DNA from 2 places in the Virgibacillus byunsanensis genome. Region 1 is predicted to be linked to the other one. Evidence: riboswitches for the same ligand, from Rfam matches in the RefSeq annotation. Region 1 holds a riboswitch; the other holds the start of a gene.
The links. A riboswitch is a leader RNA that binds a small molecule or an ion and turns the genes downstream of it on or off. The one in region 1 is predicted to bind S-adenosylmethionine.
Positions count from the first base shown of each region.

Region 2: linked by a shared signal. The riboswitch ahead of ACFQ3N_RS05310 (homocysteine S-methyltransferase family protein) and the one ahead of ACFQ3N_RS14835 (methionine ABC transporter ATP-binding protein) in region 1 are both predicted to bind S-adenosylmethionine.

Region 1 is NZ_JBHTKJ010000043.1:16,780-23,050, reverse strand. Features, by position in the region: gene ACFQ3N_RS14860 (acyl-CoA dehydrogenase family protein) at 1-1,698, shown strand, start outside; gene ACFQ3N_RS14855 (arsenate reductase family protein) at 2,219-2,575, shown strand; gene gcvH (glycine cleavage system protein GcvH) at 2,654-3,037, shown strand; gene ACFQ3N_RS14845 (toprim domain-containing protein) at 3,278-3,634, shown strand; gene ACFQ3N_RS14840 (thioredoxin family protein) at 3,645-3,959, shown strand; SAM riboswitch class I at 4,236-4,345, shown strand; gene ACFQ3N_RS14835 (methionine ABC transporter ATP-binding protein) at 4,444-5,487, shown strand; gene ACFQ3N_RS14830 (methionine ABC transporter permease) at 5,465-6,133, shown strand; gene ACFQ3N_RS14825 (MetQ/NlpA family ABC transporter substrate-binding protein) at 6,196-6,271, shown strand, end outside.
Region 2 is NZ_JBHTKJ010000012.1:16,330-22,600, forward strand. Features, by position in the region: gene ACFQ3N_RS05290 (anti-sigma-I factor RsgI family protein) at 1-114, opposite strand, end outside; gene sigI (RNA polymerase sigma-I factor) at 111-824, opposite strand; gene ACFQ3N_RS05300 (DUF5667 domain-containing protein) at 957-1,775, opposite strand; gene ACFQ3N_RS05305 (hypothetical protein) at 1,794-2,306, opposite strand; cyclic di-GMP riboswitch class I at 2,369-2,451, opposite strand; gene ACFQ3N_RS05310 (homocysteine S-methyltransferase family protein) at 3,458-4,507, opposite strand; SAM riboswitch class I at 4,694-4,795, opposite strand; gene lipA (lipoyl synthase) at 4,866-5,810, opposite strand; gene ACFQ3N_RS05320 (lipoate--protein ligase family protein) at 5,830-6,271, opposite strand, start outside.

The sequences.
Region 1 (6,271 bases):
TTTACGGATGAGCATAAAATGATTGCTAAAACTACGGAAGATTTTGTAGTGGGCGAAGTGTTACCAAAAGTAGAAAACCTAGAAAACCATGAATTTGAACATTCAGTAGACTTGTTGAAAAAAGCTGGGGAACTGGGACTTCTTGGTGCTGATGTTCCAGAAGAATATGGTGGTCTTGCATTAGACAAAATCAGTTCCTCTTTAATTACTGAAAAGTTTTCACGTTCTGGTGGGTTCTCAGTAACTCATGGTGCACACGTTGGAATTGGCTCACTTCCAATTGTATTTTTCGGTAATGATGATCAAAAAGAAAAATATTTACCAAAATTAGCAACAGGTGAATTGTTGGCAGCATATGCATTAACAGAGCCGAGTTCTGGCTCTGACGCATTAGGTGCGAAAACAACAGCTAAATTAAACGATGCAGGAACACATTTCATTCTAAACGGTGAAAAACAGTGGATAACTAACTCAGCATTTGCGGATTTGTTTATTGTTTATGCAAAAATTGATGGCGAACACTTTACGGCATTTATTGTGGAACGTGATTTTGTGGGTGTATCTACAGGTCCAGAAGAAAAGAAAATGGGTATTAAGAGTTCATCAACTCGTACATTAATTTTAGAAGATGCTGAAGTACCAGTTGAGAATCTTTTAGGTGAAAAAGGACGCGGTCATATTATCGCATTTAATATCCTGAATGTTGGTCGATATAAGCTTGCAATTGGTGGTGTTGGTGGATCAAAACGTGGAATTGAAGTAGCCACTAAATACGTAAATGAACGTAAACAATTTGGTAGAGCTATATCAAGTTTCAGCCTAACACAAGAAAAATTGGCAACAATGGCAGCGAGAACTTATGCTAACGAGAGTGCAGTTTATCGTACAGTTGGATTATTCGAACAACGTATGGGTGCATTAACTGATGAACAATTAAAGGATGGGCGAGAAGTAGCAAATGCAATTGCCGAGTATCAAATAGAATGCTCTATGAACAAATACACTGCTACCGAATGTCTTGACTATGTTGCTGATGAGGCGGTACAACTACATGGTGGTTATGGCTTCATGGAAGAATATGAAGTTTCACGCATGTATCGTGACTCAAGAATTAATCGAATCTTTGAAGGGACAAACGAGATTAACCGTTTGATCGTACCTGGCACCTTATTGAAAAAAGCTATGAAAGGTGAGTTACCACTACTTCAAAAAGCACAAAGCTTACAGGAAGAGCTCATGATGATGATGCCTGAAGAAGTTGGCGATGAAACTTTAGAACAAGAAAAATATTTATTAAGAAATGCAAAGAAAATGGTATTACTTGGTGCTGGTCTAGCTGCACAGAAATACATGCAGAAGCTGGAAAATGAACAGGAAATCCTGGTTAACCTAGCAGATATGACTGCTGAAGTGTACAATATGGAGTCAGCAATACTTCGTACAGAAAAAGCAATTAACAAAAATGGAGAAGATAAGAACAAACAAAAACTTCTTTACACCCAGGTATATGTACAGGAAGCATTCAACCGTATTGAAGCAGATGCGAAAGAAACATTAATCGCAGTTGAATCAGGTGATACACTACGTATGATGCTTTCATCTTTACGTAAACTTACTCGCCATACTCCGACTAATGTGATCGCGAAGAAACGTGAAATTGCTGCTAAAGTAATTGAAGAAGAAAAATATGTAGTTTAAAATAGAACAAAAGCGCAAGCGCCCGTTTAGCGACGTATGGGCTACGCCCGCGCATCGCGGGTGGGTCGACGTTGCCGCGCAAAGCGGCGAAGTTAGTCGATCTTCCTTAAAGGAAACACGAAGAGCGGTAGCGATTCGATGTTGACTTATCGTAAGGAGGATCAGGAAGCCCACTAACAGCACGGGCGCTGGCCGATGAAAACGCCACGTCCTTGAAAAAGAAAAGCGCTTTTTCTGCGTGCGATGCTTTTCAGGGGAGCTTTCCTTGTCCTGTGGCGTCATCGGCACTAGTACGTCCTGTACGTCGGAGCTGGACGTGGCTTAAGCAGTAAATAAATTATTTACAGGCTCCTATTTTTATAATTTCCTAGACAAAGAAAAAGCCTTAACCTTAGTCACTTTGCAGTGAAGGGTTAAGGTTTTTTAATGCGCAGGTAAAAGTTCACAACTATATAGACTAAAACCATACTATTTTTGTTATAATGAAGGTAGTTGTTAAATGAGTTAGGGAGGTATGCAGATGGAGTTAAAATTTTATTGGTACCCGAATTGTGGTACATGCAAAAAAGCTAAAAAATGGCTGGACGACCATCATATTGACTATAAGAGCATACATATTGTAGAGGATTCTCTCACGAAAGAAGAGTTGTTAGAATTAATAGCTAAGAGTCATCTTCCTGCTAAGAAGTTTTTTAATACGAGTGGAAAGAAATATCGTGAATTAAACATTAAGGATAAAATAAGAGATGCAAATACAGAGGAGATGGCTGAAATTCTAGCCTCTGATGGCATGTTAGTGAAACGGCCAATTGTAACTGATGGTCAAATAGTAACGGTTGGTTTTAAAGAAGAAACGTTTGACGAAATATGGGGATAAGAAATTAAGCTAAAATACTAGAAAAAAGTATATATACCTAGTATAGTAATAATGCAATTAATTAACGGAGGGATTTCAATGAGTTTACCAAAAGATTTATTATATTCAGAAGAACATGAATGGGTAAAAAAAGAAGACGGTAAAGTACAAATTGGCATTACAGATTTTGCACAATCTGAGTTAGGGGATATTGTATTTGTTGAGCTTCCAGAAGTGGGAGACGAAATTGAGGTAGATGAGCCTTTCGGAAGTGTAGAATCAGTGAAAACAGTTTCTGAATTGTATGCTCCAATTAGCGGCAAAATTGTAGAAACGAACGAAGAGTTAGAGGACAGCCCTGAATTTGTAAATGAATCTCCATATGAAAAAGCATGGATGGTTGTTGTGGAGCCATCTAATGAATCAGAACTTGATGAATTATTGTCTGCTGAACAATATCAAGAAGTTATTGAAGAAGACTAATACATGAATGAACAAATAAGAAGGCTGACTTACACCCTGTAAGTCGGCCTTCTTACTGATTAATGAGCAAATGGTAAATTTAATTTTAAATATGTAAGATATAGAAAAGCTGTTATTGCATAAACTAAAAAAGGGTCTAATTGGTGTGTTATATTAGATTTGCCATTTAGAAAAGAGTATAATTCGTTAAACGTTGCTTGTTATGTAAAGTAAGTTTTTTCTGATAGGGAGAGCTATGATATGGTGACAAATGATTTAGAAAAAGTTATCATTGTCGAAGGATTAACTGATAAAAAGCAGATCGAAAAAATAGTAACAGAAGATATTGAGATTATCTGTACAAATGGCACGCTTGGTGTTGAACGTTTTGACGAGCTGTTGGATTTGTATGATTTAGATAATAAAGATGTGTTTGTATTCGTTGATGAGGATAGCTCAGGGATTAAATTGCGTAAACAATTAACTAGAGAACTTCCACATGCTGAGCATATATATATAAGCAGTGAATATCGTGAAGTAGCAACAACTCCTGAACACATTCTTGCGACTGCTTTGGTAAGTAAAAGCATAGAAGTTAATCCGATATTTTTAATTTAGGGTGGTATTTTTGCAACAGATTACAGATCAAAAAAAAGAAAAGAGTAATTATTTATTATATGTCTATACACCATTTTGTGGTACATGCAGCTTAGCAAAATCAATGCTGGATAAAATTGAATCAGTACATGGGGAAAATATTTTTTATGAGATGAATGCTTCCTTGCACCCAGATTTTATGCAAAACAACCAAGTTGAAAGTGTACCATGCTTATTAATTAAGGAAGATAATCAGATCAAAGAAAAGATTTATGCCTTTAAGTCAATACCAAATATTTATAGCTATTTAATGAAATATAAACCGGAGTTATTTATAAACAATTAATTTCTGTTGTTTTGGAGTGTATATAAGTTGGACCTGTGAATAATTTATTAACTATGTTAGCCGTGTCCAGCTTCAGCGCCCAACGGCTAGTAGGCTTCCTGATCCTTCTTACGATAAGTCAACATCGATTCGCTACCTCTCTTCGTGTTTCCTTTATCTCATGCGGATAAGTCCAGCCCATACGTCGCTAAACGGGCGCTTGCGCTTTTGTTCTTGACAGATAAAATTGTCCGTGCTACTATTTATTTTATCGATTTTTAATTAAATATTTTTTATCTCTTATCTTGAGCGGTGGAGGGGCTGGCCCTATGAACCCGCGGCAACCTCAAACGATTTTTGTTTGAAAGGTGCCAATTCCTGCAAAGCGTTGCTTTGACAGATGAGAGAACGTAAAGACTACATATAATTACGTCTTTCTGTTCTCTTACAGAAAGGCGTTTTTTTTAGTTAGTTGGAAACAATAGTGTATGAAGGTGGGATACGCGTGATATCAATTGAGGGTTTAAGTAAATTTTTCACATCAAATAAAAATAAAATTACAGCTGTAGATGATTTAACCCTTGATATAAATGAAGGTGAGATATTTGGAGTGATCGGCTATAGTGGAGCGGGTAAAAGTACGTTTGTCAGGTTGTTAAACCGATTAGAAGAACCATCAGCAGGAAAAATCGTAATTGATGAGCAAGAAATTACTGCCATGAATTCGAACCAACTGCGCATAGCACGTCAAGAAATAGGCATGATTTTTCAACATTTCAATTTACTTTGGTCCAGAACCGTAAAAGATAATATTGCATTTCCCTTAGAGATTGCAGGTGTCTCAAGATCTAAACGCGAGGAACGTGTTCAACAGTTAATTGACCTAGTGGGGTTAGGTGGAAGAGAGAATGCGTATCCATCCCAGTTAAGTGGCGGACAAAAGCAAAGGGTTGGAATTGCCCGTGCATTAGCAAATAATCCAAAAGTATTACTTTGTGATGAAGCAACTTCAGCACTTGACCCCGAAACGACAAATTCGATTCTGGATTTGCTTGTGGATATTAATGAAAAGTTAGGCTTGACGATCATCCTTATTACACATGAAATGCATGTGATCCGAAAAATTTGCAATCAGGTGGCTGTAATGGAAGAAGGAAAGGTTGTAGAACAAGGTGATGTTCTTGATGTTTTCTTACGACCAAAACAAGTTGTAACAAAAAGATTTGTGGAACAGGTTATGGGGACGAATGAGGAAGATGATGGTGTGGCATACTTAATTGATATTTATGAGCGAGGAAAGCTTATTCGTCTCCATTTTGTAGGTGAAACAACAAATCAGGCTCTCATTAGTCAAGTTGCTAAAAAGTTTGCGATTGAGATAAATATTCTCCAAGGGAAAATCACACAAACACAGGCAGGGGCTTATGGTACTTTGTTTGTACAAGTTGATGGAGAGTCGAATGAGATTGATAAAGCAGTAGAATTTATTACGAATGAGACCTCAGTGGAATTGGAGGTGGTTCGTGATGTTGATGGAACTATTTCCTAATCTCAATACAGACGATTTGTGGACAGCTACGTTTGAAACGTTTTATATGACGATCATAGCAATTGTAGGTACTTTTATCTTAGGGATTGCACTTGGTTTACTCTTGTATTTAACAATGAAGGGGGGGATTTGGCAAAATAAAATTCTCAACTTTATCGTTGCAACATTTGTAAATGTGTTTCGCGCAATTCCATTCATTATTCTAATCTTACTGTTATTCCCGTTTACAAACTTTTTAATTGGAACGATTCGTGGACCCAACGCGGCTCTACCAGCTCTTATTATTGGTGCTGCACCGTTTTACGGGAGGTTAGTTGAGATTGCATTAAAAGAAATTGATAAAGGTGTAGTTGAGGCTGCAACGTCAATGGGAGCAAAAACACGCACGATTATTTTTAAAGTATTATTACCCGAATCAATGCCAGCACTAGTTTCGGGAATTACCGTTACAGCAATAGCCTTAATTGGCTATACAGCTATGGCAGGGGCGATTGGTGCTGGAGGTTTAGGAAGTTATGCATATTACTCTGGTTTTCAGCGTCGGGATTTTGATATTGTATTTATCTGTTCCATCGTTATTGTAATTATCGTGTTTATTTTTCAGTTTATTGGAGATTATATTTCTTCTAAATTGGACAAAAGATAATGTGGATAAGAATGGGTTAAAACCAATTTTTAAAATTATAAAAAACAAGGGGAGTTTTTAACATGAAAAAGATTTTAGCATTTGTTTCAGTATTATTTATTCTAGTACTAGCAGCATGTGGAGGAAATGATTCTTCAG
Region 2 (6,271 bases), on a different contig from region 1:
CGGCACGTCATTTTCAGTTCGCCGTATATTTTTAAACGTGCCATCATCACAGAGAAGAACATATTCGTTCTCCGTCACTTTGGTCACGACACCTTCAATTGTATGTTTTTTCATATTTTTACACTCCCAGGCCCGACTTGAACAAACGTTGAAAGCTGTCTCCATTCCGGATGTAGTTGAATCATAATGATCGTAATCAAGTACTTCCGATGTCGCTCGATTGATTTGGGCCGGTGCCTTGTTCTTTTGGTAAAAGAAGCTACAGGAAATACATTTTTCTCAACTAATCTATCTACTAAATCGTGATGTTTGATAAATTCAGAAGCTATTTCCATAACTTTGATTCGAGTTTTACGATGTTTCGGGCTATGACTCTCCAACTCCTCAAATGAAATGTTAAACTTACTCAATTTTTCATCGAGTTCTAAAATTTCTTCCACGAGGGCTGAAGTGTTGATCGATTGTTGGTACGACTCTAGCGATGCTTTCATTTCAGCTTGATCATGTTCTGAATGATCGTCGTTTGAAATAGTGTACAAATGACGCTTTTGTTTTCGAAAATAGTCAATTAGATCTCGTTGAACTAATAGATATGCATAGTTCAGAAAGATTCGACCTTTGTCGTACTCAAATGTGTCTATTGCACGGTTAAAAGCAATCAGTCCAATACTGGTCTCATCACTACTCCATGTCACATATCGTTTACAAATATGTCCAACAACGTTAATTATATATGGTTTATAATGCCGAATTAATCTTTCTCGTTCTAAATCATTACCCTTTTTTATTTCTATCAGAGTTTCGTTTAGTTTCGAACTTTCCATGATGTCCCCCCTTTATAGAACTCTTGAGAATCAAAAGTTCTCTATTATATATCGGAGGCATATCGTCTTTAATAAAGGATAGCAACCATTTTTAATATGGATTACTATCCTTTATAGTTTCTTTTCTAATTGTTATGGTCTGCCTGATGTTTTTTCCTGTTTCTCTTTAACTTCTGCTCGCGTTTCTCCTTGCTTCTCTTCAGCTTCAACTTGTGCCTTTTGTTTTTCTTTAGCTTTTGCTTGTGCCTCTTCTTGTTTTTCTTCAGCTTTTACTTGTGCCTTTTCTTGTTTTTCTTCAGCTTTTACTTGTACCTCTTCTTGTTTTTCTTCAGCTTTTGCTTGTGCCTCTTCTCGTTTTTCTTCAGCTTTTACTTGTGCCTTTTCTTGTTTTTCTTTAGCTTTTGCTTGTGCCTCTTCTTGCTTCTCTTCAGCTTTTGCTTGTACTTCTTCAGACTTTTTAAGGGCTGCTAAGAATTTTTGCTCGGCCTTTTGTTGATTCTCTAATGCTTTCGCAATGCCAGCCTTTGCTTCTTCTGGAAGGTCTTCACGCTCGAGAAGTGCTTTTAGGTTTTCTGAACGTTTTTGACTATTTTTAACTACAGATTCTTCAACTGCGGATGTGTCTTCTCCAGCTTCTTGTGCTGTTTCCAGATCCTCTTCACTCTGTTTCAAATGCTCTTCATAATCTTCTAGTAACTCTTCTGCCTTTTCTTCATTGCCTTCTTCAAGAGACAATTCCGCTTCATTTATTCGATCATCCGCATATTCATCTTGAAGAAGTGCTTTTTCACTATTTTCTTCAGTTAACTCATATTCTGCTTCCTCTATTACACGAGAAGTATCATAGAGGTCTGAATTCGGATCAACAACTGATTCATCCTCAGCTGCATAAACGTTTCCTGCAAATAATAAAAGTAGACTAAGTGTAACACTAGATATAATCGTTTTCATTGTTATTCCACCTTTTTCTTAAAAGAATTGTACACTTTGTTTAAATTCCTTTATCAGTTCTTGGTTTATTTCATACCCTTCATGGGGGGTCATAAAAATTAAAATTCCAGTTTGTTCTTCTCCACTATTTAAATAAATATCAGTTCGAATGCTTTCTTTTCGATTCGATTTTAAGGAAAGATATTGCTCATCCTCCTCAATTGCATCGCTATTTCCAAAAGATGCTTTCAATTCACTTTTGATCTCATCTAATGACTTTTCATGCGAAACAGACGTCAAAATGGCTTTCACATTCTCATTTTGAAACATAATATTGTCTTTGTCTTTACTGGAGTTGTCTTGGAGTTGCCAACCTGGCGTTTGGATAACCTTAACTGTTTTGCTTTCATATAAGTAATTCTGTACTTCTTGCTTTTGCTCGTTGTTAATTTTATCATTTGGCTCTGTGCCTTCATTTCCATCATTTTGGCAAGCTACTAATAAGAATGAAACAACAAAAAATAATAGAATTATGCGTGTCCTATTTATCAATCTATCACCTCCATCCACTTTCTTATGACTTTTATTAAGAGAGAGGTTTATAGCATTGGTTCGACGGTAGCTGGCTGACATAGAAAAATCCTTAGCCCCTTTAGCTTTGCGTCATCATTTTTCAATGATTTTGCCTTTCTCTCTATTCACTTATCTATACGTAAGCTTGTTTAAAATTTGGGGGGGGGAATGCAAAATTATTTTAATTGCGATCTCAAAAGTACACAATTTTAAATTTGGATAGTAGTAATAACGGGCTATACTTTGTTTTAACCTTTCCTACCTGGGGAAAAAGTAGTCATTAGTATTTATGGAATTAAGTTAAGATACTGATTAACCCGGTATTATTGCTATTCTTAGAACGATTGCCGAAAACTTTTAAGTTATGCAGCAATAAAGTAACGACACAAATGCACACTCAATATAGCTTTATTTATATAAAGTGATGTCTCACAATGGTGTAAAATAGAAAATAGAGACTAAGTGATGGAATATTATAGAAGAGGCTACTGACCATACAGTCATTACCATTAAACTCCTTTTTGAGGCTCAAATCACTCTATAATAGTTCTTTAACCAAAACAATAATATACCAACAAAAATAACCACCAACTTAACATATAAATTGATGGTTATTAAGCTTACACCTAATACGAATAATAATTCGTTTCGCCCTCATTTCTATTATTTATTATTTCCAAAGTTATTATTTAATAGCTCATTTCTTATATCCTCTTCTGTCATTTTTTCTTCTTCATAATGTTCATCTTTCGTACCATTATCCGAATTCTCAAAACCCGGGTGGTGACAGACACCTGGAATTTATGAATCTCCTTAAAACTATCTATATACCTTTATATCCTTCTTCCAACGATCCTTATAAAAACCAATAACATCTATTTGGTCAAACCAGTACAAAATTTTCCCTTCTAAGTCTTCGGGAAATGAGCTGAAGGCGTGTGGATAGGTTTCCCTATTTTCAGATAAAGATACTGTTCCATCACTTGGCTTAAATTCAAAATCTGGTTAACCATAAGTAGTAAAAATTGGATAAGTACCTATACAATTTATTTGTCTTTATTCAATGACCTAATTAACAGAATCCCAGTGTGAACACCCCAGCATTCTGTTATTACTATTGTACTTGTTGATCATGCTTTTAACCGATAGTTCACGTTATGTTCTTTCAGTGTTTTGTCTTTTCCAAACAAAAAGTGTTTTTCCATGTCAGGAGAATATTTGGAGTTTATCGTTTTAATGCCCGTAGCTTCTGCAACCGCCCGTAGCATCGCTGGCGATGCCCCACAACACAATCCAATATAGTTTATTCCAATGTCTTTGGCTTCCTTTGCCCACTCAGCTAACTCATAACGATTATGATAAAGCGGGTCTAAAGAAGTCGGAAAAGTGGTTTCTAGAGGCAAATGACAACTGCATCCGCCATCAGGCAAGTTAAAAAATGTTGGACTCTCTTCTGTTGTGCGATATGGAACAGGCAACCCACCTACATAACCATCCACATGGTTGCGTATCTCAGCAAGGTATGGCTGCATCGTATCGGGACCGCGAAAACAATTCATTCCCACAACCAACGCGCCTTTTTCGGAAAGTATTTTACACGATTCCTCTACCGTGTGCCCATCTCTTAAAACATTTTCTCCCATTAAACCTAAAGTGATTACAGCTGGCAATCCTTGATTTTGAATTTCTTCCAATGCTATTACTGCTTCTTCATGGTAATAAAACGTTTCGCCATTAATATAATCGACGCCTTCTTCCTTGCACCATCCCACCATTTCAGAAAACATATTTCTAACTTTCTCTTTTGATTCAGAATCTTCCGGATCAAAAATATTCGTGTTGGATATATTGCCTGCTACCAATGCCTCTTCAATGGGATGTTCCTTCGCGACTTCTTTTGCTAATCGTATCGCGTTTCTGTTCAACGGTTCTAACAATTCCTCCTTACCAATGATACGCATTTTTTCTCTGTGGGCATTGTATGTAAAAGCCAGTACCACATCTGATCCTGCATTCATGTAATCACGATACGTTTGTTTAAGTGCTTCGGGATTATCCAATGCTACCTCTGGTACAAAAGTACCTGCTTGCAAATACCCCCTGCGTTCTAATTCAAATAAATAACCTTCTCCTGCAATAACTGTTCCGTCTTTTAGTCTTTCTTCCAAACTGCGTTTCATACAATTTTCCTCCCTCTTAAATTCTTTGTACCTTGCTTGAAATTATCTTTCAAAATGTAAAACCACTGCTTGTATAAAGAAGAGTTTACCAGTTTCCTGATAGCCATTATCAAATATTAGTTTTGTGTAAAATCAAAAACCCCTCTTCATTGGAAAAGAAGAGGGGTAACTAAGCAATGTCCACTCTTCTTATCTCCCAAGCATACGCTTGCTGGAATTAGCACAGTACTTAAAAAGCCTGCTGCCGAGGTTTCATGGGGCCAGTCCCTCCACCTCTCTGGATAAGAAAGTATTGATATTAAATTTTAACTTAAACCATAATATACACCTATCTACATTTTCAGTCAACTGCGGTGAATTAAAAATCAAAACTCCCTAATTTATCACCCTGGGATTCATATCCTTTCATATATTTGATCCGGCGCTGGGCGGAAGTGGCATTTACCTGTTCATCAGCATGGTATGAAGAGCGGACCATCGGGCCTGATTCACAATGTGTGAAGCCTTTAGATAAGGCAATTTCTTTTAGTTCAGCAAATTCATCCGGGTGATAATAACGTTCGACATTCAGATGTTTTTTTGTTGGCTGCAGATACTGACCAATCGACATAATGTCAACATGATGAGCCCTTAAATCATCCATTGTTTCAATAATTTCTTCTTTTGTCTCTCCAAGACCAACCATGATACTTGATTTTGTTGGCGTATTTGGTGCTATTTCTTTGACACGCTCGAGTAATTGTAGTGAACGATCATACATGGCGATTGCACGTACTTTTTTTGTCAGGCGACGGACGGTTTCCACATTGTGGTTAAAAATATCCGGTCCGCTGTCCATTAGTGTATGCAGACTTTCGTAATCGCCTTTCATATCAGAAGGAAGGATTTCTACTGTTGTACCTGGCATTTTCCGACGGATAGCCCTTACTGTTTCAGCAAATACTCCAGCTCCCCCATCTTTTAAATCATCCCGTGCCACAGCAGTCACCACGGCGTGCTTCAATTCCATAATTTCTACGGATTCCGCTACACGTTCTGGCTCGCCCCAGTCAAGTTCGTTTGGTAGTCCGGTTTTAACAGCGCAAAAGCGACAGCCACGTGTACATGTATCCCCAAGAATCATAAATGTTGCTGTTTTACGTTCACTCCAACATTCATGAATGTTTGGACATTTTGCTTCTTCACAAACTGTGTTTAAGTTTTTTTCTCGCATTAATTTTTTCAAACGGTTGTAGGACTTATTTGTATTAAGTTTTACTTTCAACCATTCGGGTTTCCTTACGTGCTCATAATTTTTAGCCATCTGCACAAAACTCCTTTAATTATCGAGAATAGTTCCATTTTGCGTTTCTGTACTTGGTTTCTGCTAAATCAGTTACTTCTGACATTTGTTCCTCTGAGAGTCTGAACGGTTCCAATTCAATATTCAATCCTCTTTCAAATCCTTTTTTGAAAGCGGTTTTTACATCATCAAAGGTATACGGCTGTTTTGACACTCTGTTAATCGTGACTGCTTTGTCACCAAAAGCTCGTCTGGTCCGCTCTTTGACCCGCTCATTTGGGTAGATAAACAAATCAAATAATTTTATTTCATCCACATCCAACGGAACAGAACCGTGCTGGAGGATAATGCCTTTTTTTCGAGTTTGAGCGCTACCTGCAGCTTTTTTACCCTCAATAACTAACTCATACCAGGAAGGTTCTTCAAAGCAGACAGCCGAGTCGTTCGTCTGTTTTCCTTTTGGAATTGAAAAATCTGCATGA